DNA from 3 places in the Paenibacillus sp. FSL H8-0332 genome. Region 3 is predicted to be linked to each of the others. Evidence: riboswitches for the same ligand, from Rfam matches in the RefSeq annotation. Region 3 holds a riboswitch; each other region holds the start of a gene.
The links. Region 3 has a riboswitch for cobalamin ahead of NST43_RS00760 (anaerobic ribonucleoside triphosphate reductase). Riboswitches for the same ligand answer to the same signal wherever they lie in the genome.

Region 1 (6,672 bases), 1.5 Mb from region 3:
CAGCCTGTGTAACCTGAATCACGCATCATCGGCAGTGTTACCGCTTGCCCTGCGCGGACTGGCTGGTCAAGCATCCGTAAGCGGAACAACGCTGGCCGGAGCTTCCATCGATGCCCACAATAGCTTTGAGCAGCCGGAAGCTGTAACTCCGCAGGCATTCAACGCCTTCAAGCTTGAAGGGGATACGCTGACTGTAGAGCTGCCGCCAATGTCGGTAACGGTACTGGCCATCACTCCACAAGCCTAAGGAGAGAACCGGATGACAACCACTTCAGCCTGCAAAGGATGCCGGGAGGAGTACAAGGTCACGGAAGCGCAGATTGCCCGCATTCTGGCGTCCTCCATGTTCAACCCCGGCAATACCGCTTCAGACGAGGTTTATGCCGAGCGGCTTGCGCTTTGCGGGGCTTGCCCCAAGCTGCAGGATGGCGTAACCTGTACCGCCTGCGGCTGTATCATTCCCGTTGTTGCCCGGCTGAAGGCCCGCAGCTGTCCGCTGCCGGGCGGCGGAAAGTGGCAGCCGGTGGCGGAATGACGGCCCACGCCTGACGGCATGGGGCCAGGCGAAATAGATAGGCTAGAAGCCGCTCTTGCCATAAGAGACGGATCGATCACCGATAGCCCCTCCAACCTGCATAATGCGGTGGTTGGAGGGGCTTTTTTTGCGTTGTGGAGGAGAGGGGGAGGAAGAGGAAATGAGAGGGATAAATCCCTCTGATGCGGCTGAAAGTGGGCTGGATGAGGAAAAGAGAGGGATAAATCCCATTGATGCCGCAGAAAGTGGGCTGGAGGAGGAAATGAGAGGGATAAATCCCACTGATACGGCGGGAAGTGGGCTGGATGAGGAAAAGAGAGGGATAAATCCCTCTAATGCGGCGGGAAATGGGCTGGGTGAGGAAAAGAGAGGGATAAATCCCTCTAATGCGGCAGAAAGTGGGCAGCTGAGCGGAAATGAGGAGTAGTGGCTCCCAAAGTAAATCAAAAACTAACCTAATTAGTCTAACTATCTAACCAATCAAACCAATCAAAACTAATTAGTCTATCAATCTTCCTATCCAACCTATCTAACAGACAGCCTGCTAGATAGCTACCAGACGAGCCTTTATAAAGAACCCGGAATATCTGCCACACCATCCGTATAAAACAGCTCAAACACAAGATCCTCGTTATAATTCCCGAAGCCCTTGCCGAACAGGGTGAGACCGCCGATGTGCTCGGCATCCTCCTCCACAGAGAGCCGGAAGGTCCATTGTTTGTTACGGATGCCTACCTGATCCAGGGTGACCTCGGACAGCTTCTGCCCATCCATGAAAGTGCCCGTCTGCGTAATCCGCAGCTGCTTGAGCAGGCCGTATTGATTGGTGAGTGCAGGCCACCAGGCTGGTGTGTATTTTCCCGGATTATCTCCGTAGTCACCGGGGCTGGTCCAGAAGCCGAGCGATTGTCCGTTCAGCGTGAAGGTAATATCCGACGGCCAGTTGTTGTTGACCGACGGGGCTTCGGAGGCAATCTCCATCGTGATGGCAAGCTCCTCCGGCTGCTGGCTCGACAGCAGGAAATTCGGGATTTTATACTCGACGAACCCCTTGCCGAACCAGAGAATCCCGGCGTTCACCCGCTCCTGATCCCAGAAGTAACGGGGATCGTCAAAGTGCCCGATGACCCTCTCTGTCGTAGACAGTCCGCAGGTAGGCTCGATCTGGAAGTCGGAATAATGCCCCACCGGAATGTCCTTGCGGTATCCTCTGCGCGGAGTCCGGGCCTGTCCCGGAAAAACAATCTCAGCCCCGTCGGCGGCCAGTGTACAGATCTTCTGCAGACCGCTTTTGCCGGGAGCCATATGGCTGCGGATCAGCCCGGCGGCTTCGAGCTTGCGCACATGCATGGTCATAATCGCACTGCTGAGCTTGAGGGCTGCGGCCAGCTCCTTCACGTTCATGGGGGTATCGGACAGCAGCCGCAGCATATGCAGGCGCACGGTACTGGACAGGGCCTCGTACACAGGCAGAGATTGTTCAGTTAGATCAAGTTTCATCGGATGCCTCCACGTTCAGGTTATATAGTTAATAATTATATTACTCAAATAAAATTTCTACAAGCCAAGATTGTCCGCAGGCCAGCTTTTCCAATTTATATCACAGACACGCTAAGCCGAGTCCGCTATGATGTGAGATGAATTAGCGGTGAAACAAGGTGCTCTTGTCGGAAGCGGCAAGGGATAACAGGGAATCGGGTGCAACTCCCGAGCGGTCCCGCCACTGTATGGAAGAGCTGCACTTCATAATGTCACTCGGGAAGCCCCGGGGAAGACGAAGCCTGCGGCGCCTGTATTCCAAGCCAGGAGACCTACCTTGTCGACGCACACCACGACTCTACGCGGATAGGAGCGGTGTACGGATAGGTTAATGAGAAGAGGCGTTCTGCCCTGATGGACCGGAGGAATCTTGAGTGTAGAGAGGCCCCCCGGTTTATAGCTGTTGGATACAAGGATACGGCCCCTAGTGATGGGACGATGAGAAGCACCTTGTTCCGCTTAGCCACGGGTTGCGCGCTCTATCGAACTTGCCTGCGTACATACACTCCCACCCTTTAGGGTGGGTTTTTTTGGCTTTAAAATCTTTAACGGGAAATGAACAAACATGGAGGGTGACAAATGAAAAAGCACAGATGGTGGAGCTTTGCGGCACTGGTTGCCGGATTTACGGTGTACTTTATGCTGAACGAACCGGGTACGGCCCGCGCGATGCACATTATGGAAGGATTCCTGCCGGTAGGCTGGGCGGTATTCTGGTGGGCGGCGTTTGTTCCGTTCTTTGTCCTGGGAATCTTCAAGCTGAGAGCCATGACCCGGGAGAACCCTGAGCTGAAGCTGCTGCTGGGTCTAGCTGGGGCGTTTACCTTCGTCCTGTCTGCGCTCAAAATGCCTTCCGTTACCGGAAGCAGCTCCCACCCGACCGGTACCGGTCTTGGTGCGGTAATGCTGGGGCCGCTCCCTATGAGCGTAATCGGCTCGATTGTCCTGCTCTTTCAGGCGCTGCTGCTGGCGCACGGCGGGATCACTACGCTTGGGGCCAATGCGTTCTCGATGGCGGTGGCGGGTCCTTTTGCCGGATATGCAGTGTATAAGCTGATGATGAAGCTGCCGGACCGCGAGAAGCTGGCCTTGTTCTGTGCGGCTGCGGTGGCTGATCTGAGTACGTATGTAGTGACTTCCTTTCAATTGGCGGTGGCTTTTCCGGCGGCGGATGGCGGCGTTCTGACTTCTTTTCTCAAATTCGGGGGCATCTTTGCCGTGACGCAAATCCCGCTGGCCATCAGTGAAGGGCTATTAACGGTACTGCTGTGGAATTGGCTGAAATCATATAGCCCGAATGAATTGTCGCTTCTGAAACGCAAGGTGAACGGAGGAAGAGCCTAATGAGCAATAAATGGAAAAATGGGTTGATGCTGCTGGTTGTTATTCTGCTTGTCATTCTGCCGCTGCTGCTGGTCAATGGGGAATTCGGCGGGGCCGATGATGCGGCTGAAGGTGTGATTACCGAGATTAATCCAGATTATAAGCCGTGGTTCAAGCCGCTGACCGAGCTGCCGGGTGAGACGGAGAGTATGCTGTTCGCATTGCAAGCAGCGATTGGTGCCGGTGTGATCGGTTATACCTTGGGGCTGCTCAAGGGTAAGCAGGGCGGGACGAAGCAGCCTAGCAGCAAGTGATCCGGCGGATTGACGTTCTCTCCTACAATAATGCTCTGCGCCAGTTGTCCCCGATGTGGAAAAGCTCGTTCGCAGCCCTGATGTTCCTGCTCTCTTACACCGTACATCCTGTACTACAGGCTGCAATCACCCTATGGATGATGTCCTGGTGTATATTGCAGGCCCGTATTCCCTTCCGTGCTTATGGCATGCTGTTCGGCACAGCGTTGCTGTTCTATGCGCTTAGCGTACCGGCACTGCTTGTGGAATTCGGGCATCCGGCTGCGGGAGAGGCAGGGATATTCCCGCTTCCGGGACTGAATCTGCCGGTATATGTCACAGCGGCCGGGCTTCAGCGGGCAGGGGAGCTGCTGGCCCGAATCTCTGCTTGCATGAGCTGTTTCTTCTTCCTGATGTTTACTACTCCATTCAGTGAGCTTTTGCAGGTGCTGCGCAGGCTGCGTATGCCGCAGATTGTCCTGGAGCTGATGCTGATTATGTACCGCTTCCTGTTCTTGCTGAGTGATGCAGCGCATGGTCTGCTGCTGGCCCGCCGGCTGCGCGGAGGCCGCCGGGGTTACAAGGCTATGCTGCGGGAGACTGCGGCCATGGCAGGAGCGCTGTTCGGCAACACGATGCACCGTTATTACGGATTATCGCAGGGGCTGCTGGCCCGCGGATTCACAGACGAGATTATTCTCCCGCCTTATACTGCGCGTCCTGTACCGCGGCGGTATACCGTTCAGGCTTATGCCGGTATTGCGCTACTGCTGCTGGCTGAGGCGTACTTTATCACTAACACATGAAAGGAGCCGGCCATGGTTCAGGAATCTAGCTTGGCTTGTGAGGGAGTGGTCTTTCACTATCCGGATACGAAGGAGCCTGCACTGCATGAACTGACGTTCTCCATCCCCGCAGGCAGCAAGACGGCAGTGCTCGGCCATAACGGTTCGGGTAAATCGACGTTGTTCCTGCATGCCGTCGGCATTTTGCGCCCGCAGCAGGGTACGGTTCTGCAAGGAGGGAAGGCGTTATCCTACTCGAAAAAAGAGCTGGCCGCTCTGCGGCGGAAAGTGGGCCTGGTTTTCCAGGACCCCGAGCAGCAGCTGATCCTCAGCACACCGCTGGAGGATGTGTCGTTCGGGCTGCGCGGCAGCGGCATGGCAGAACCGGTTATTGCTGCGCGCTGCCGGGAGGTCATGGAGCTGCTGAATCTGACCGATCTGGGCGATAAACCGATTCACCAGCTTAGTCTTGGCCAGAAAAAACGCACGGCACTCGCCGGTGTGCTGGCTATGGAGCCGGAGCTGATTCTGCTGGATGAGCCGACCTCGTATCTGGACCCGTTATCGGAAACGCAGATGCTGAAGGGGCTTGAAGCCATACATGATAAAGGGACAACCGTAGTTATGGCTACGCATGATATGGACCTGGCCTACCGCTGGGCGGACTGGATTATTGTACTGGAGCATGGAAGATGCCGGGCGGCGGGGACACCGGAGGAGATTTTTGCGGGACGGGAGGAGCTATTGTCCATTGGTCTGGGATTACCGCTGTTGGCTGACTTATGGTTCAGTCTGCCTGCCAGCCTGACCGCAGGTCAGAGCGCTCCCCGCACCGCCGACGAATTCAAAGTGAAGCTGCATAAGCTGCTGGAGCTCGACCACAGCTATTCATGAACGGGGGAAGAAGAATGAACAAACAAGGAAAACTGCTGATTATCGGCTTCGGCCCCGGAGCGCTGGAGCATATTACCGGCCGCGCACTGGCTGCGCTGGATGAGAGCGAGGCGGTCATTGGCTATACCACTTATGTAGATCTGATCAGGCCGCTGTTGCGGCATCAGGAGATTGTCGGCACGGGAATGACCGAGGAGGTCAGCCGGGCCCAGGAGGCCGTCCGCAGAGCAGAAGAAGGGCAGACGATTGCGGTAATCTCCAGCGGCGATGCCGGTGTCTACGGAATGGCCGGGCTGGTCTACGAGGTGCTGATTGAACGCGGCTGGAGCCGCTCAGATGGGGTACAGGTCGAGGTGATCCCGGGAATCTCGGCGATCCAGTCCTGCTCCTCACTGTTGGGGGCCCCGATAATGCATGATTCCTGCACGATCAGCCTGAGCGATCATCTCACTCCCTGGGAGAGCATTGCTGCGCGTGTGGAAGCGGCGGGGGCGGCGGATTTCGTCATTGCGTTCTATAATCCGCGCAGCGGCAGACGGACGCGCCAGATTGAAGAAGCGCGGGGCATTCTGCTGCGTTACCGTGATCCGGCTACACCGGTAGGCATTGTCAAAAGCGCCTACCGTGACCGCCAGCAGACCGTCGTAACCACGCTGCAGGATATGCTGGAGCATGAGATCGGCATGCTCTCGACAGTGGTGGTCGGCAACTCTGCTACCGTTGTCTATGAGGACCTTATGATTACGCCGCGCGGATATGAGCGCAAGTATAGTCTCGGGGCACAGACGCAGACACTGAAGCCGCACGAGCGGCTGCGCACGGCAGCTGAGCCTTGGTCACTGGCTGCGGCGGAGTCCGGGCAGGCAGAGGGGGCAGCTGGAGCCGGAGCGGCACAAGCTGTGGATGCGGGGAGAGCAGCAGAGTCTCCCTTCGAGCTGGAGATTGCTCCGGCAGCCGGCAGCCGCAGCTTCAGCGGCGATCAGATGAAGCTGCTGGCTGAGCTTGCGGGCAGCGAAGGGCAATTGGTCTATACGAAGGACGGGTATTTCCTGCTGCGCGGCAGCCGGAGTGAAGAAGCAGAGGCAGGAGCAAGGCTGCTGGAGGCCGGACTGAATGTAAGTACGCCTGGAGATTACGTGAAGGTGAAAACCTGCGGGTTCTGTGAGCTGCGCAGAAGCGGGGCGTTAAGTGCTGCTGTCCGGCTGAACACCCTGCTGCATGGACTCGCTGTGCCCAGAGAGCTGCACATCAGTGTAGCCGGCTGCGGGATGGCTTGCAGCTCCGCTGTGCTGGATGATATCGG
Region 2 (6,672 bases), 530 kb from region 3:
TCTTGCCCTTGGTCAGCTCTATCTTGCCGCGCTGCGGCTTCATCAGCCCGTTCAGCACATGCAGCAGGGTGGACTTGCCCGCACCGTTCCCGCCCATGACTGCCAGGAACTCGCCTTGGTTAAGCGTCAGCGAGAGCTTCTTCAGGACCTCCCTGCCCTCCTTCTCATACCGGAAGGTCACTTCGCGGCAGGTAAGCAGTGACGATGCGGCGGGGATTGGAGGTACAGACGCCCCTGGGGCAGATAGTATGCGGGAAGTTAGGGGAGCTGGTGCTTCCGGACTATTCAAGTTATTAACCAGTTCAGCGCCTGCGGCAGCGTCCGTACCTGCCATCAGGGAATGCAGCCAGCGTCTGCCCTCACGCACGGTCAGCGGAATATTCTCCGGCGCAGCCGAATCCGCTTCCGGGGACAGAGACAAATAGAGGCGTGCGGCGGCTGGCAAGTAACGCGCAGCAGAGGTCAAGGCCCCGCTGCCGGTCTGCCGGGCGAACAGGCGGGGAGCAGCATCTGCCAGCAGCTTGCCGTCTTCCAGCATCAGCACACGATCTGCCAGCGGCAGCACCTCCTCCAGCCTGTGCTCGCTGATGATCACAGTGACCGCCATTTCCTCGTTAAGCCGCTGCAGCGCCATAATGAATTCCCGCGCAGCAACAGGATCAAGCTGGGAGGTTGGCTCATCCAGCAGCAGCACCTTGGGCTGAAGCAGCAGTACTGAAGCCAGGTTCATGAGCTGCTTTTGTCCGCCTGACAGCTCATGTACCGGACGATAGAGCAACGGCTCCAGCCCGAACAAGCCGCAGATCTCCGCCAGCCGGGTCCGCATGACAGCAGGCGGTAGCCCCAGGTTCTCCATGGAGAAGGCCAGCTCATGCCAGACCGTATCCATCACGATCTGTGCATCCGGGTTCTGGAAGACCATCCCGATCTCCCCGGCGGCCACCGCTGCCGGAAGCCCGGACAGCGGCTGCCCTTTGTAGGTCAAAGTTCCGCTGGTTGAACCTACCGGGGCGAGCTCCCGCTTCAGATGGCGCAGCAGGGTGGTTTTGCCGCTGCCGGACGGGCCGCAGAGCACGACAAATTCACCCTCTCCTATGACGAACGATAGCTCATGGAGTGTGTCTTTGTCTTCTTCAGGGTATCTGAAGGATAATTGCTGTGCTTTGAGGATCTCCATAACCATTTCTCCTTTCCTTCCAGCCCCGCAGGAATGAGCACGAACAGGCAGAAGCTGCCGTACATGACGGCCTCCTGCCAGCCGAAGTCCGCCGGTCTCATCCGGGGATAGATCTCCAGCTTGCCGTAGCCCTGCACCCAGAACAGCAGCGTAACCACACCGCTAACGGTTAACAGCAGCATCACCAGCTTATCCTGCGAATCGGCCTTGTATATCGTGTAAGTGCTGCGTTTGGTGCTGCCGTAGCCGCGGGCTGTCATGGAGTCTCCAGTCTGGAGGGCTTCCTCCAGCGACCAGGTCAGCAGCACTTTGAGCAGCGTCATTCCGTCTGTCATTCTTTTCTTAAGGCTTCCCGTACCGGTATCTACCCCGCGCAGACGCTGGATCATGGTAATCTGGCGCAGCCGCCGCTGGAACAACGGCACGAACCGGATGGCCATCAGCGTCAGCAGCGCCGTTCTCGGCGCAGCGGCCGCGAACAGATACATGAATTTATCTGTAGTCACCGTGTAATTGTAGGATATAAACCAGATAAAAATAGTAAGCAGCATAGTCATCATCATCAGTCCATACAGCACAGCTTCCAGTGTAATAGGCTGATCCAGCCAGTAGAACAGAATATGCGCCCCTCGATGTGAGAACAGCGGGTTCAGCAAGGCTACTGAGGCTGCCATCAGCAGCATAAAAGGCAAGCCGCGCATAAGCAACCGCCTTTGTCCCTGCAACAGCAGCAGCGCCAGCAGTCCGGCTATCTCTGTAGCCAGAAATAACGGATGGAAAACCAGCAGGGCGAACAGCAGCAGCCCTGCATAATACAGCAGGGCTACCAGAGGATGCATGGAACGGAAGCCGCTGCTCATGGCGCTTTGGCCCCCAGGTCTTTGCCTAGATCAAGCGTATACAGCCACTCGATAGTATCCCGGGGCTCCACGATCCAGCTGCCCGCAGCCTTGGACGGAAATTCTCCATTCACCTTGTACATCCAGCCGCTCTCTGACCCGTGATCACCCTCGTACAAATTATCTATACCTTCCACATAAGCAAATGTTGCGCGGCCCTGATATTCCATCTGAATCTTCTGCCCCCGCGTAATCCGCTTCAGCAGTTCCAGCACACTCTCGCCCTTCTTGAGCTCATACTGGGCGGCAGCCAGAATCACGCCATGCTCCTCATCTCCGGTAATGGAGAGGGTGACCACGTTGTCCGGCTTGGGTGTAGCGGCCGGAGAGCGCGTGGCGGCTGGCGGCTTGGCCGTAGCCGCCGGAGCGGGCTTGGGGGTCGGCGGCTTGGGTGTGGCCGCCGTTGATGGCTTGGCGGGCTCGCTTGCGCCCGCCGATGGCAGCGTCGCGGCTGCGCTTGGCGACGCCGGGGGCTTGGCGGGCTCGCTTGCGCCCGCCGATGGCAGCGTCGCGGCTGCGCTTGGCGACGCCGGGGACTTGGCGGGCTCGCTTGCGCCCGCCTGCGCTGGAGCTGCCGTACCTTCCGCCGGGGCGGATGGTACGGCAGTGCCCTCAGCGGCTCCCGGCAGCGGAGCCGCTTCGTCTCCAGGCCGCGGCGTCTTCGCGGCCGGGGTCCCGGCGGGCGGCTGCGGGCCGCCGCCTGCCTGATCCGGCTGCGCAGAGGAGCAGCCGGGGAGCAGCAATACCATCAGCAGGAGAAGCAGCGGAGCCAGCCTTCCACGGCCCATTTTAAATAGATTGAACATTACCTGCACACCTCCACAAAAAGGGAAAAGAACGGGGGCAGTCAGCCTGTTCCCCGTTCCTTCATACACCTTATGCTTACTTTTCAACACATATCCAAACGAATTCCAACCAAATCCGCCCATCTAACGAGCCTCCAGCGCTTAGGCAACCCTATACGCCTCAACGGCTCATCGGCACGGGTGCGTTAGTTGGATTTTCTACACTTAATTCTCCCGGTTACGCATCTGTACAGAAATTAGTTGGAATTAAGGCATCTAATTCTGCCCATACCTCATCCTTCTGCAGCTTTAGACCTGAATAAGTGTCATTTATCCAACTAGCTCCCGCTCTGCAGCAAATCCAGCTAAATTAGATGTCATTTATCCACTTATCGTCGGCCCCAGCGTGCAGTACTGTCTGCTCCCAACTCCAACTAAGAACTATGGCAATCTAACCGCCACAGCAGCAGCCATCTCACGGGTTACCACAGCGGAAGGCTCGAATGCGCCGCCGGTGCCGCTCATATATCCAAGTCCCGTCACCGTACGGACAGCGGACAATGCATAGTCACTGATCTTATCTTCGTCGCTGAACTTACCAGCCCCTGCTCCAGCTGATGCCGCATCCAGCTTAAAAGCTCTAACCATCATCACAGCCATATCCTGGCGCGTAACCAGTCCGTCCGGTTTGAACGTCGTGGCCGTCACGCCGCTGATGATTCCTAGCTCCTTCGCCCGGTTCACTGTTCCATAATACCATGTACCGGCCTTAACATCACTGAAGGCCCCAGCGGAAGCCGCCACAGACGGCTCGTTGCCGGTTAAACGAAGCAGCAGTGCTGCAAATTCAGCACGGGTAATATTCTTTTTCGGTGCAAACAGCAGGCTGCCCTCACTCACACCATTCATCAGCTTGCGGTCATACGCCGTGTATACCGACTCCAGCGCCCAAGGCGAGATCGACTTCACATCGGCAAAAGCCGGACGGTCCTCCGCCGCAGAAGCCACCGTTACCGGGACCGTATGACGCACGATGGCAGGGGTCTTATCCTTCAGATATCCCGTAACCGTCAGGTTATATTTATTCGCCGGCAGACCACCAGCCACAACAGCCACACCCGCAGCATCTGTAACTGCTGTTTTGCCGCCGATGGTTACCTGTATGCCTGCTGCCGGTGAAGTTACCGGATCGGAGGTGAAGGTCGCCTCATTCCAGACCCATTGCTTCTGGGTTACCTGCACCTTCAGATCTTGTCCAGGCTGCGGCTGTGCGGGAGTCACGGTTACGGCATCAACCACCTGCGTGTTGTCCCCGCCATAATAGACCACGATGCGGTCATTCTCCTCCAGCGCGAAGTCGCCCATCCCTACACTTGGATAGATCCATGCTCCGCCGCGTGCAACCACATACATCCAGCCATCATATCCGCCAAAAGTACCCGCAATCACGCCGCCGATCCCCGTCACATAATTGCCTGCTTTATTGACCAGGGCCAGGCGCTTGGCTGCTGCAGTCTTTTCCAGTGCCTTAAGCACATTTCCGGCGTACACGCTGCCCTCAGCCAAGGTTCCATTCGGACCTTCAACAGTAACCGAGACACTTACCTGAGGATTCTTCACTGGTGTGCCGCTAAAATCAAAGAGCTTACCGCCTGTACCAAACAGCTGGTACGCTACCATAGCCTCCAGTGCCTGCTCCGTAGAGAGAGCATTGGAGCTGCCGCCCGCAGTGTGGACGAATCCTCCATCAGCTGCGCTGAAGCTCATCAGCTTGCTGACCAGATTAATCTGGCCTTTGGTATACTCTGCTCCTGCCGGATCAATGCCGAAGGCAGACAGACCGATAATGGCCTGAGCTACACTCTCACTGCTGTCGCCATATCCGCCGTTCTTGTCCTGTGCCTTAGACAACCAGGCTGCTGCCCGCTGACCGGCAGTATTCACTGCTGCTTCCTGCTTGTGTCCAGCCAGTGCGTTCAGCACCATCGCTGTCATGTCAGGATCACTCGCACCCGTGGTCAGGGTGAAGCCGCCGTCCGGGTTCTGCTTTGCCAGAATCTCTGCCAGCAGCTTAGATTGTGTCCAATTTGCATTTGCCGGGATCGTATAGCTGCCGGAATCCAGAGCCAGCAGTGCATAGACTGGATTATTCAGCGTCTGGCCGGTAATTGCATCGTGATTGTAGAGCTTCTCGATCAGGTTATAGCCTGCCACATTCGCCGGGTCGCCGCCCAGTGCCTTAACGGCAAGCGTAATCCGGGCATAGTCCGTAGCTCTGGCAAAAACACCCTTAGCCTCACTCACCTTACCTTCAAGCGCCTTCAGATAGCTGACAGGAACCTTATAGCCCGCTTGCGCAAGGCCAATTGCCTGCCAGTCCGACTGGACTCCGTTCTTCAGCATGAATTCCGCAGTAGCATAGACTGCAGCGGTTACGCTGGCTGCCTCTTTTGCGGGCAGAGCGGATACCGCTGGTGCGGAAGTCCCGCCTGCCTGTGCAGCAGCAGCTTGTCCTGCCGGGGCTACGGCTGCTCCCAGCATTGCGAACAGCATAACCACAGCAAGTCCCAGCCGTGTGAACCTGGATGATAGAGAATGGTTCTTCATAACTAACCTCTTTCCTGAAATAGAATGGATGAATCCTGCTTCCTCCGCAAATAGAGCGGCAACCTAAAGACCGCCCTGTGCAGGGCGGCCGGGGAAGAATACAATACAGGGCGGCTGAAGGAGTCGATTGCTCTCCCACATTACATACAATGCAGCAATATACAGCCCTCGCCAATATCAGCATCTGCTTCCACATTCTTACCCCCGAAGAATAGAAACAACAACGAAAAAGGCAGGTCTCCTGGCTCATACTTCACCGCTTCCCCCGCCTTCCCATCCGCTTAGCAGACAGTGGCTCCTCAGGAGTTGCTCCGTACTTACAGTGGCGGGACCGCGCCGGACTTGCACCGGGCTTCCCTTTTAAGCAGATTCCTCTATTAGACATAGCCCTGCCAGCATCTGCTAGCGACAGCGCGCGGTCTCTAAGGCAATCTGCACCTTTTCCTCAAGCTTATTAAATTTTAATATTCTCAAACCATCATATCGACTATTCCCCTGTATGTCTATAGACAAGCTATATCTATTCCAGCTCCCCCAAAGCTCAGCCCATTCTGCACAAAAATCCTGAACAGCACATGCCCGCTCCCCCGGCACATCGTACTATTCAGGACTATGGAGTCATTCTTCTGTTGTCAATTAAGACGTTGGCGGTACTAGCAGAGACAGCGGCAGCAGGCGATTGTATTATGTACATTAGAATTCGTGTAAAAGCGGCCGATAACGCATTCTGCTGCATTTCATACAATCGATTGTGGCAACTACCCCTCCGCCGGGCCAAATTCCCAAAATCTAATGTACCGAATACAACAGAACACCATATAAGGATCAATATGCCTCATTCTAGTGTACAAAGTACAATCGAGCAGCTAGTCGATCATCAGGTTTAAACTAACAGCATTCATTTAATCCCCTCGCTTGCTGAGGGTCTGCCGTACCCCGATTAAGGTGCTATTCTAGCTCCAAACGTTATTCTTAAATGCAATCTGTACAACTAAATCGTCTGATTTACCACCAAATGTACTTTTAGTTGTATTTCGTACACCTAAAATGCTTCTGTACCCAGCTTTTCGCCCATTCGAGCAAAATTAGTTGTATGGAATACACTTAGAGAGGTATGCCTTCCTTCTCACTGTTTTTAGTTGTATAGAGTACACCTATCTCTGCAATGTTACCTGATCGCAATAGTTACAAGCTTACGCGGCCT
Region 3 (6,672 bases):
TAGTGAATGTAATCATACCAATGCTTTGTCATGAGCCAGCACCATCGCATTAACCGCTGATACGATATCCTTGGCATCCAGCTGTTCATCCAGCTTCAAATGAAGTTGTAAGGTAGAGACTGGTGAAGGGTTAGCAGAAATGATGAGCTCAACCTCATGAGATGAAAACACCTTCGCTTGTAGGATTTCCAGCCAGGGGATAAGATCCGGTAACGCTTTATCCTCCGAAGGACCGGTCTCCATGCCATCCACCCCAATAGGGGAATGCCCAGCGAAATACTCAATTCTGAGCACAGCATCAGAAGGAGGACTGTTCCTCTTCAAATTCCTAGCCGCTTCCAGCTGATGGCGGGAGGTTTGTTTACGACCGATAATTATATTCCACAAAACGATACACAGGGAGGGGATGAAGAAGCAGAGCACCGCCAACCAACCACTGGTGGTCTTGACATAGACGGCAAAAAAGAGGGCTGCGGATAGAATCACAAGCAACCAAATGTTGAGCTCCTGCCGCCATTTGGACTGGCGCTTCCCGGATGCTGGAGGAATGGACTGTGCTGGCTGAATATCCGAAGCTTGCTCCGGTTGAGCTGCCGTAGGTTCTCTCCATGGCAAATGCTCCCCATTCAGCATATAAAAGTTATCGGCTGCTCCCTGCCAGACCTTCTCCTGCGAGGGATGCGGCGACTGCCAGAGGGTAACGTACTCTTGAATGTCTCTCAGATATAGGGCGGGATCGCCCGTGAACGAGAAATATTGCGAAAGCTCCAGATGAATAACGGCAGCAGAATAACGCTGTACATGGGTCGATAAGGTCTCCATCCACTCCTGTACAGGAGTGGCAAGCGCTGGGAAACGGGCCAGCGTGCCGGGTAAACTCAGGCGCAATTGCTCTGCAGCATCCGCCCATGGAATCTGCCATTGGAAGGCCTCGGAGAAATGCTCCCACTCAGGCAAATCCTCCACATCCGGTTGGTCCATATGGGGTTGAATCTTGCTCCAAGCTTGCATAAGCTGCCTGCTATAGCGCTGGAACTGGTCTTGGCTGACCAGACAAAACCATACTGGAGCGAGAAAATTATTCGTTTCGAAAGCTGTATTCTCATAACCAATCAAATCCGTATCGGCACTGGTAACAATCAGGAATGTCCGGTTTCCCATATAAGATCCTTGCCTCCTAGCATCCAACCATATGCTTAACACTATACTATATTTGGATGGTAGAAGTTGATACTTGCATAGAAAAAAGGCGCAGTTCCAAAAAAACCGGAACCTGCGCCACTATCGACTTTGTAAGGATGCTGGTGAAGGGAATTGAACCCCCGGCCTACGCATTACGAGTGCGTTGCTCTACCCCTGAGCTACACCAGCGAACAGGCTTTGCTGTCCTGCCAAGCAAAAAATATTATAACTCTTCCAGCGGAAAACGCAAGCCCTTTTTCAGTAGTGAGTATGATAATTACATTTTGTTAAAAGGAAAAGAAGCGCCTTAAAAGGCGCTTCCATTAAATAAGAAGAGAGCTTTCGCAGTCCCCTTAAGTCGTGATACCTAAGAGAGCTTTCGCAGTCTTAGATATCATTTATATTAGTATTCGTCGACTTGCTTTAATTATACATGTCTTTTTGTACAAAGAAGAGCTTTCGCAATTCTTATGAGGTAGTTGATGCAGGGAAAGCTTACGCTATCACTACATAAAACATTTTAACTCAAACAATTTTCTATGTCAATGTACACTATGGAATTATTTTCAAGCCAAATCGTTCCTTTTTGTTACATCCTCCATCGTATGCTTGATTTTCAATCATATCAAGTAAACCATATGTCCTAAGTGGTTTACCGGAAAGCTTTCTATTCCACGTGTTTGGTAATAAGTCTGCAATCTGCAATCCTATTATGTTATCAGGTTTATAGCCGAAATTTATTGTACTAAGTCTTTTTTGTACAGTTTTATTACTGTAAAAAAGAGTTCCTTGGGCCATAAGATAATGGAAATGATATTGTAATTGTTGATCTTTTTGGTCTGGATCAGCATTAGTTGATTCTAAATAAATTGAACCTTTACCATCGTTCATTTCAAGATAGTGAACAAAATTCTCCATAATTATTTGAAGAGCAATGAAATACTTATCACGTCCATTAGTATATAAGCTTTGGCAGTCCTTCTCGTGAATGCTGACTCCAAACACTGGGAGATTATAATGCTTGAACATCCCAGTAATATCACCCCAGAAATTTTTAAGCACATCATTATCCTGAAAGACCTTAAATGGGGTGGCGGATTTATGTCTATTGATATCCATTTCGTGAATTATGACCTTTTCATCCCCAAAGTACTTATTCTTTATTGAATTGACATAAGGGATAATATCCATCTCATATTCGTTTTCTCCAATTGCAAATCCCATTAAGCTAAAATGATCAAAATGACCACCTGTGAGAATTTCATCTAAATAAAGCGTATATCTCTTCATTATTTTTATGGACACCCCTTAGATATATCCGATCCCCTACCCCTGATATGCATCGGCTTAAACACTACTGCATTAGCCCCAGCCCGCGGAAATAATCCAGCGCGAGCTTTGCGCTTGCAAGGGAGGATACCTCATAGGCCTCTTGCTCTACAATATAGTAGAGAATTCCGCTCTGCTCCGCTATCTCAAAGACGCTCTGGAAATCGACCTCTCCCTTCCCGAGATCGGTCTCCTCCTGGTTTGCTCCGAAATCCTTAATATGGACCAGCGGAACACGGCCGGCGTACCGTGACACATAATCTGCGGGCCGGGCTCCGCCCCGGTGTACCCAGCCCAGATCAAACTCTGCCAGCATATGCTCTGCAGGAATCCGCTCCAGCCAGATATCGATGACCGCCTTGCCGTCAACTTTTGCGAATTCATAATCATGGTTGTGGTAGCCGTACTCCATCCCTGCCGCCCGGACCATCGCGGAAGCCTTCTCCAGGAATGGAATTATTCTTGTCACATCTTCGATGGAAGGGCTGGGCGGAAGCGGTGCCGACGGGGTGATTATATATTGCAGTCCGAGCTCTACGGCGTATTCAATCTCTTTGGCTAAGGCCTGTTCCATCTTATCCAGGCTGCTGAAGTCCAGTCCCACATGCGCCGAAGGCGCCGCAAGGCCCAGTTCATCCAGCCTGCGGCGCAGTTCCCCGGCAGCTACGCCGAAATAACCGGCGAACTCCACTGCCTGGTATCCCATCTCTGCCACCTTGCCCAGTGTGCCGAGGAAATCCCGCTCCGTCTGGTCCCGCAGTGTATACATTTGAATTCCGATCTGCCGCGCTGCTTCTGCCATGTAGAATCCGCTCCTTATCGTCATTTCTGATTAGATACTATATTCCCACTACTTTCCCTGTAGCTTACGCTCCACGGATTCCAGCTTGCTGCGGCTGGTGGAGATCTTGTCGCGCCGGTCATCGATCTTAAGCGAGGTGGAGACTCTCTGCGCCCCGGCGGTGAACGGCGACTCATGCAGCGCTTCTACCGCAGCCAGAATCCGCGCTACCGGTCCCTCAATAATCGTACCCATAGAAGTTAGCTCATAGGTAATGCCCTCCACCGTCTCCAGTACGCGCTGCATCTCGGCCACATAGCTGCTGAGACTGGTGCTGCCTGTCCCGATCGGAATAACGGTCACTTCGCCAATTGCCATTGTGATCTCCCTCCTAATGATCTGATGTGCCTGAGCCTCTTATTTATCCTCTTATTGTAACGCTTCGCCAGGCTCGCCACAAATCACCTGCCACCCTCTCTATTCTATTAATATCCGTCAAAATGATAACCAGGATTAGACGCACTCTATTTATGGATTCTTTGTGGCGTATTTTCGGAGATTTTATGAAACATTCAAGGAAAATTCATAGAAAAGTTGTGGATTACCTGTGGACTAACTGTGGATCAGCTGTGAGTAAAAGCGCCGAACCCGCTCCCCGTGCGGGATTGCAAAAAAACATTTACAAACACAATATATTGCGTTAGCTTTAATAGATAACAACAAAATATAGTAGAAACGGGTGTTTCACCCCTTGTAATAGAGGTGCGACTTAATAGGGAAGCGCGGTGCAAAACCGCTGCGGTCCCGCCACTGTAACCGGATGCTCCCAGGGCGCGATGCCCCAGGGCCGCATTCTCCGGCTAATTGCCACTAAGGGGCGGAATAAGCCCCCCGGGAAGGCGCAGGAGGAGTTGCCGGAAGCCAGGAGACCTGCCCGTTTCGGTGGCACCGCTTAGACTCCTGCGAGGAACAGGGGAGGTGTCCGTATGCGGCCTGCAATAGCAGAGTTAGCCTTCCGTCAATCGGGCCATAGGCTGCCGATACCTGAGGACGATCGAGGATTATCTTCAGGTATCGGCTCTGCGGAATATACAAGAACGGGCGTAAGCTATCGCCCTGTGTCTGCTCGTATGTTCCACCCAGACCACAGGCAAATTTCCGCTTTCCGGAACTTTGCATCATGCATTCGGGCATTTCCGGCCTTCCCGGCCGGGGGTGCTTTTTTAACGCTTACAATACCCGAGAGGAGAGAGTTATATAATGACGCTGCTGGAGAAACGTTATAACGAAGGACAAGCTGCACAGGAGGATCTTTTAGAAGAGGTCATTCATCTGGGACGGGATATTATCGAAAGCCGGGATCTGGATCTGCTGCGCGAGAACGCCAACCTGAACGGGGAGAGCTTCTCCGGCAAAATGAGCAAGTTCGGCAGTGAATACTCCAAATGGTATGCCCGTAACTTCACCATGCCGCCACAGCTGGTACAGGCTACCCTGGATAATGTCGTCTATGTACATGACCTTGATCAGTACGCCATTGGAACCACGAACTGCATCTTCATTCCGTTTGAACGGCTTCTCCGTGAAGGCTTCAACACCGGCAACGGCAGCGTACGGCCTCCCAACTCGATTATGACGGCGATGTCACTGGTGGCGATTATTTTCCAGTCGCAGCAAAATGCGCAATACGGCGGCGTATCCGCCAACAAGCTGGATTATGATCTGGCCCCTTATGTGACCAAATCCTTCTCCAAGCTCTTCCGCAAAGGTCTGGAGTATTTCGAGGAGAATACAGAGGGTTCTGAGCTTGGGGAGATTACGATGAGCCGCAGCGATCTGGCTGAGCAGTATCCGCGTGCCTTCCGTTTCGCCCTGAAGGAGACGCAGAGCGAGACCCTGCAGGCCGCAGAGAGCATGGTACATAACCTGAATACGATGTCCAGCCGCTCCGGCGGCCAGATTCCTTTTACCAGCATCAATTACGGCACTTGCTCCTCACCAGAGGGCCAGCTTGTGATCAGTTCACTGCTGGCGGCCACGATGAACGGACTGGGCAGCGGGGAGACGCCGGTGTTCCCAATTCAGATCTTTAAATGTAAGCAAGGCGTCAACCAGCAGCCGGGCGATCCCAACTATGAGCTGTTCCTGAAGGCCGCGGAGTGCTCGGCGCGCAGATTGTATCCGAATTTCGCCAATCTGGACGCTCCGCTGAACATGCAATATTACGATCCGGCTGACCCGGATACCGAGTTCGCTACGATGGGCTGCCGGACCCGTGTGCTCGGCGACCGCTTTGGACGTAACCACTGCTCCGGCAAAGGTAATCTGTCCTTCAACACGCTCAATTTGGTGCGTCTTGGACTGGCCCACGGTACGGTAACCGGCCGCCGCCTGGCTGCTGACGAAAAAGGGTTCTTTGACGACCTCAATCACTACATGGATATTGCGCTCGACGGTCTGCTGCACCGTTTCCGTATTCAGGCTTCCCAGAAGGCCAAAGCCTCCGATTTCATGATGCGTGAAGGCGTCTGGGAAGGCGGCGAGCAGCTTGCCCCCGATGACAGCGTAGGCGAGCTGCTGAAGCACGGCAGTCTGTCGCTGGGCTTCATTGGAATGGCAGAATGCATGAAAGCTATGTACGGTAAGCACCACGGCGAAGATATGGAGATTCACGCCAAGGCTGTAGCCATCGTCCGCCACATGCGTGAATATTGCGACCGCAAGAGCGAGGAGCTTAATCTCAACATCACCTTGTTCGCAACGCCGGCCGAAGGTCTCTCCGGCAAGTTCACCAAGATCGACCGCAAGGTGCTCGGCTCTATCCCTGGGGTAACGGACCGTGAATACTATACGAACTCGTTCCACATTCCGGTCTATTATGAACTAAGCGCAGCTAAGAAGATCAGCCTGGAAGCTCCGTTCCATGAACATTGCAACGCCGGAGCGATCTCCTATGTCGAGCTGAACGGCAACGCCCGGAGCAACCCGTCAGCCTTCGTCAAAATCATCAAATACGCGCTGGAGCAGGACATCAGCTACTTCAGCATTAACCATCCGATTGACCGCTGCTCCGCCTGCGGCTATGAAGGGGTCATCGGCGCGAATTGTCCGACCTGCAATGCGCATGAAGATACCACCCATATCCGCCGTCTGCGCCGGGTTACAGGGTATCTGACCGGCGACTATCAGACCCGCTTCAATGCTGCCAAGCAAGCCGAAGTCCGGGACCGTGTTAAGCATCTATGAACATCTGCGGCTATTACCCGGAGTCGATCAATGAAGGGGAAGGCCTGCGGGCCGTCCTCTTCTTCAGCGGCTGCCGCCACCGCTGCCCGGGCTGCTTCAACCCGAAGACCTGGAATTTCAACTACGGGGAGGCC

Region 1: another riboswitch for cobalamin. It lies ahead of NST43_RS07130 (energy-coupling factor ABC transporter permease); the one in region 3 lies ahead of NST43_RS00760 (anaerobic ribonucleoside triphosphate reductase).
Region 2: another riboswitch for cobalamin. It lies ahead of NST43_RS03015 (S-layer homology domain-containing protein); the one in region 3 lies ahead of NST43_RS00760 (anaerobic ribonucleoside triphosphate reductase).

What each region holds. Positions count from the first base shown of each region.
Region 1 covers NZ_CP150145.1:1,655,840-1,662,511, forward strand. Annotated here, with positions in the region: gene NST43_RS07110 (alpha-N-arabinofuranosidase) at 1-247, shown strand, start outside; gene NST43_RS07115 (DUF6171 family protein) at 260-535, shown strand; gene NST43_RS07120 (hypothetical protein) at 696-962, shown strand; gene NST43_RS07125 (helix-turn-helix domain-containing protein) at 1,103-2,035, opposite strand; cobalamin riboswitch at 2,175-2,369, shown strand; gene NST43_RS07130 (energy-coupling factor ABC transporter permease) at 2,654-3,418, shown strand; gene NST43_RS07135 (energy-coupling factor ABC transporter substrate-binding protein) at 3,418-3,711, shown strand; gene cbiQ (cobalt ECF transporter T component CbiQ) at 3,708-4,496, shown strand; gene NST43_RS07145 (ABC transporter ATP-binding protein) at 4,509-5,369, shown strand; gene cobJ (precorrin-3B C(17)-methyltransferase) at 5,384-6,672, shown strand, end outside.
Region 2 covers NZ_CP150145.1:703,671-710,342, reverse strand. Annotated here, with positions in the region: gene NST43_RS03030 (ABC transporter ATP-binding protein) at 1-1,177, opposite strand, end outside; gene NST43_RS03025 (energy-coupling factor transporter transmembrane component T) at 1,093-2,037, opposite strand; gene NST43_RS03020 (DUF4430 domain-containing protein) at 2,034-2,882, opposite strand; gene NST43_RS03015 (S-layer homology domain-containing protein) at 3,303-5,468, opposite strand; cobalamin riboswitch at 5,682-5,875, opposite strand.
Region 3 covers NZ_CP150145.1:178,499-185,170, reverse strand. Annotated here, with positions in the region: gene NST43_RS00790 (YukJ family protein) at 1-34, shown strand, start outside; gene NST43_RS00785 (hypothetical protein) at 13-1,161, opposite strand; tRNA gene NST43_RS00780 (tRNA-Thr) at 1,300-1,371, opposite strand; gene NST43_RS00775 (DUF3800 domain-containing protein) at 1,735-2,472, opposite strand; gene NST43_RS00770 (sugar phosphate isomerase/epimerase) at 2,537-3,313, opposite strand; gene NST43_RS00765 (MTH1187 family thiamine-binding protein) at 3,362-3,670, opposite strand; cobalamin riboswitch at 4,013-4,245, shown strand; gene NST43_RS00760 (anaerobic ribonucleoside triphosphate reductase) at 4,553-6,538, shown strand; gene nrdG (anaerobic ribonucleoside-triphosphate reductase activating protein) at 6,535-6,672, shown strand, end outside.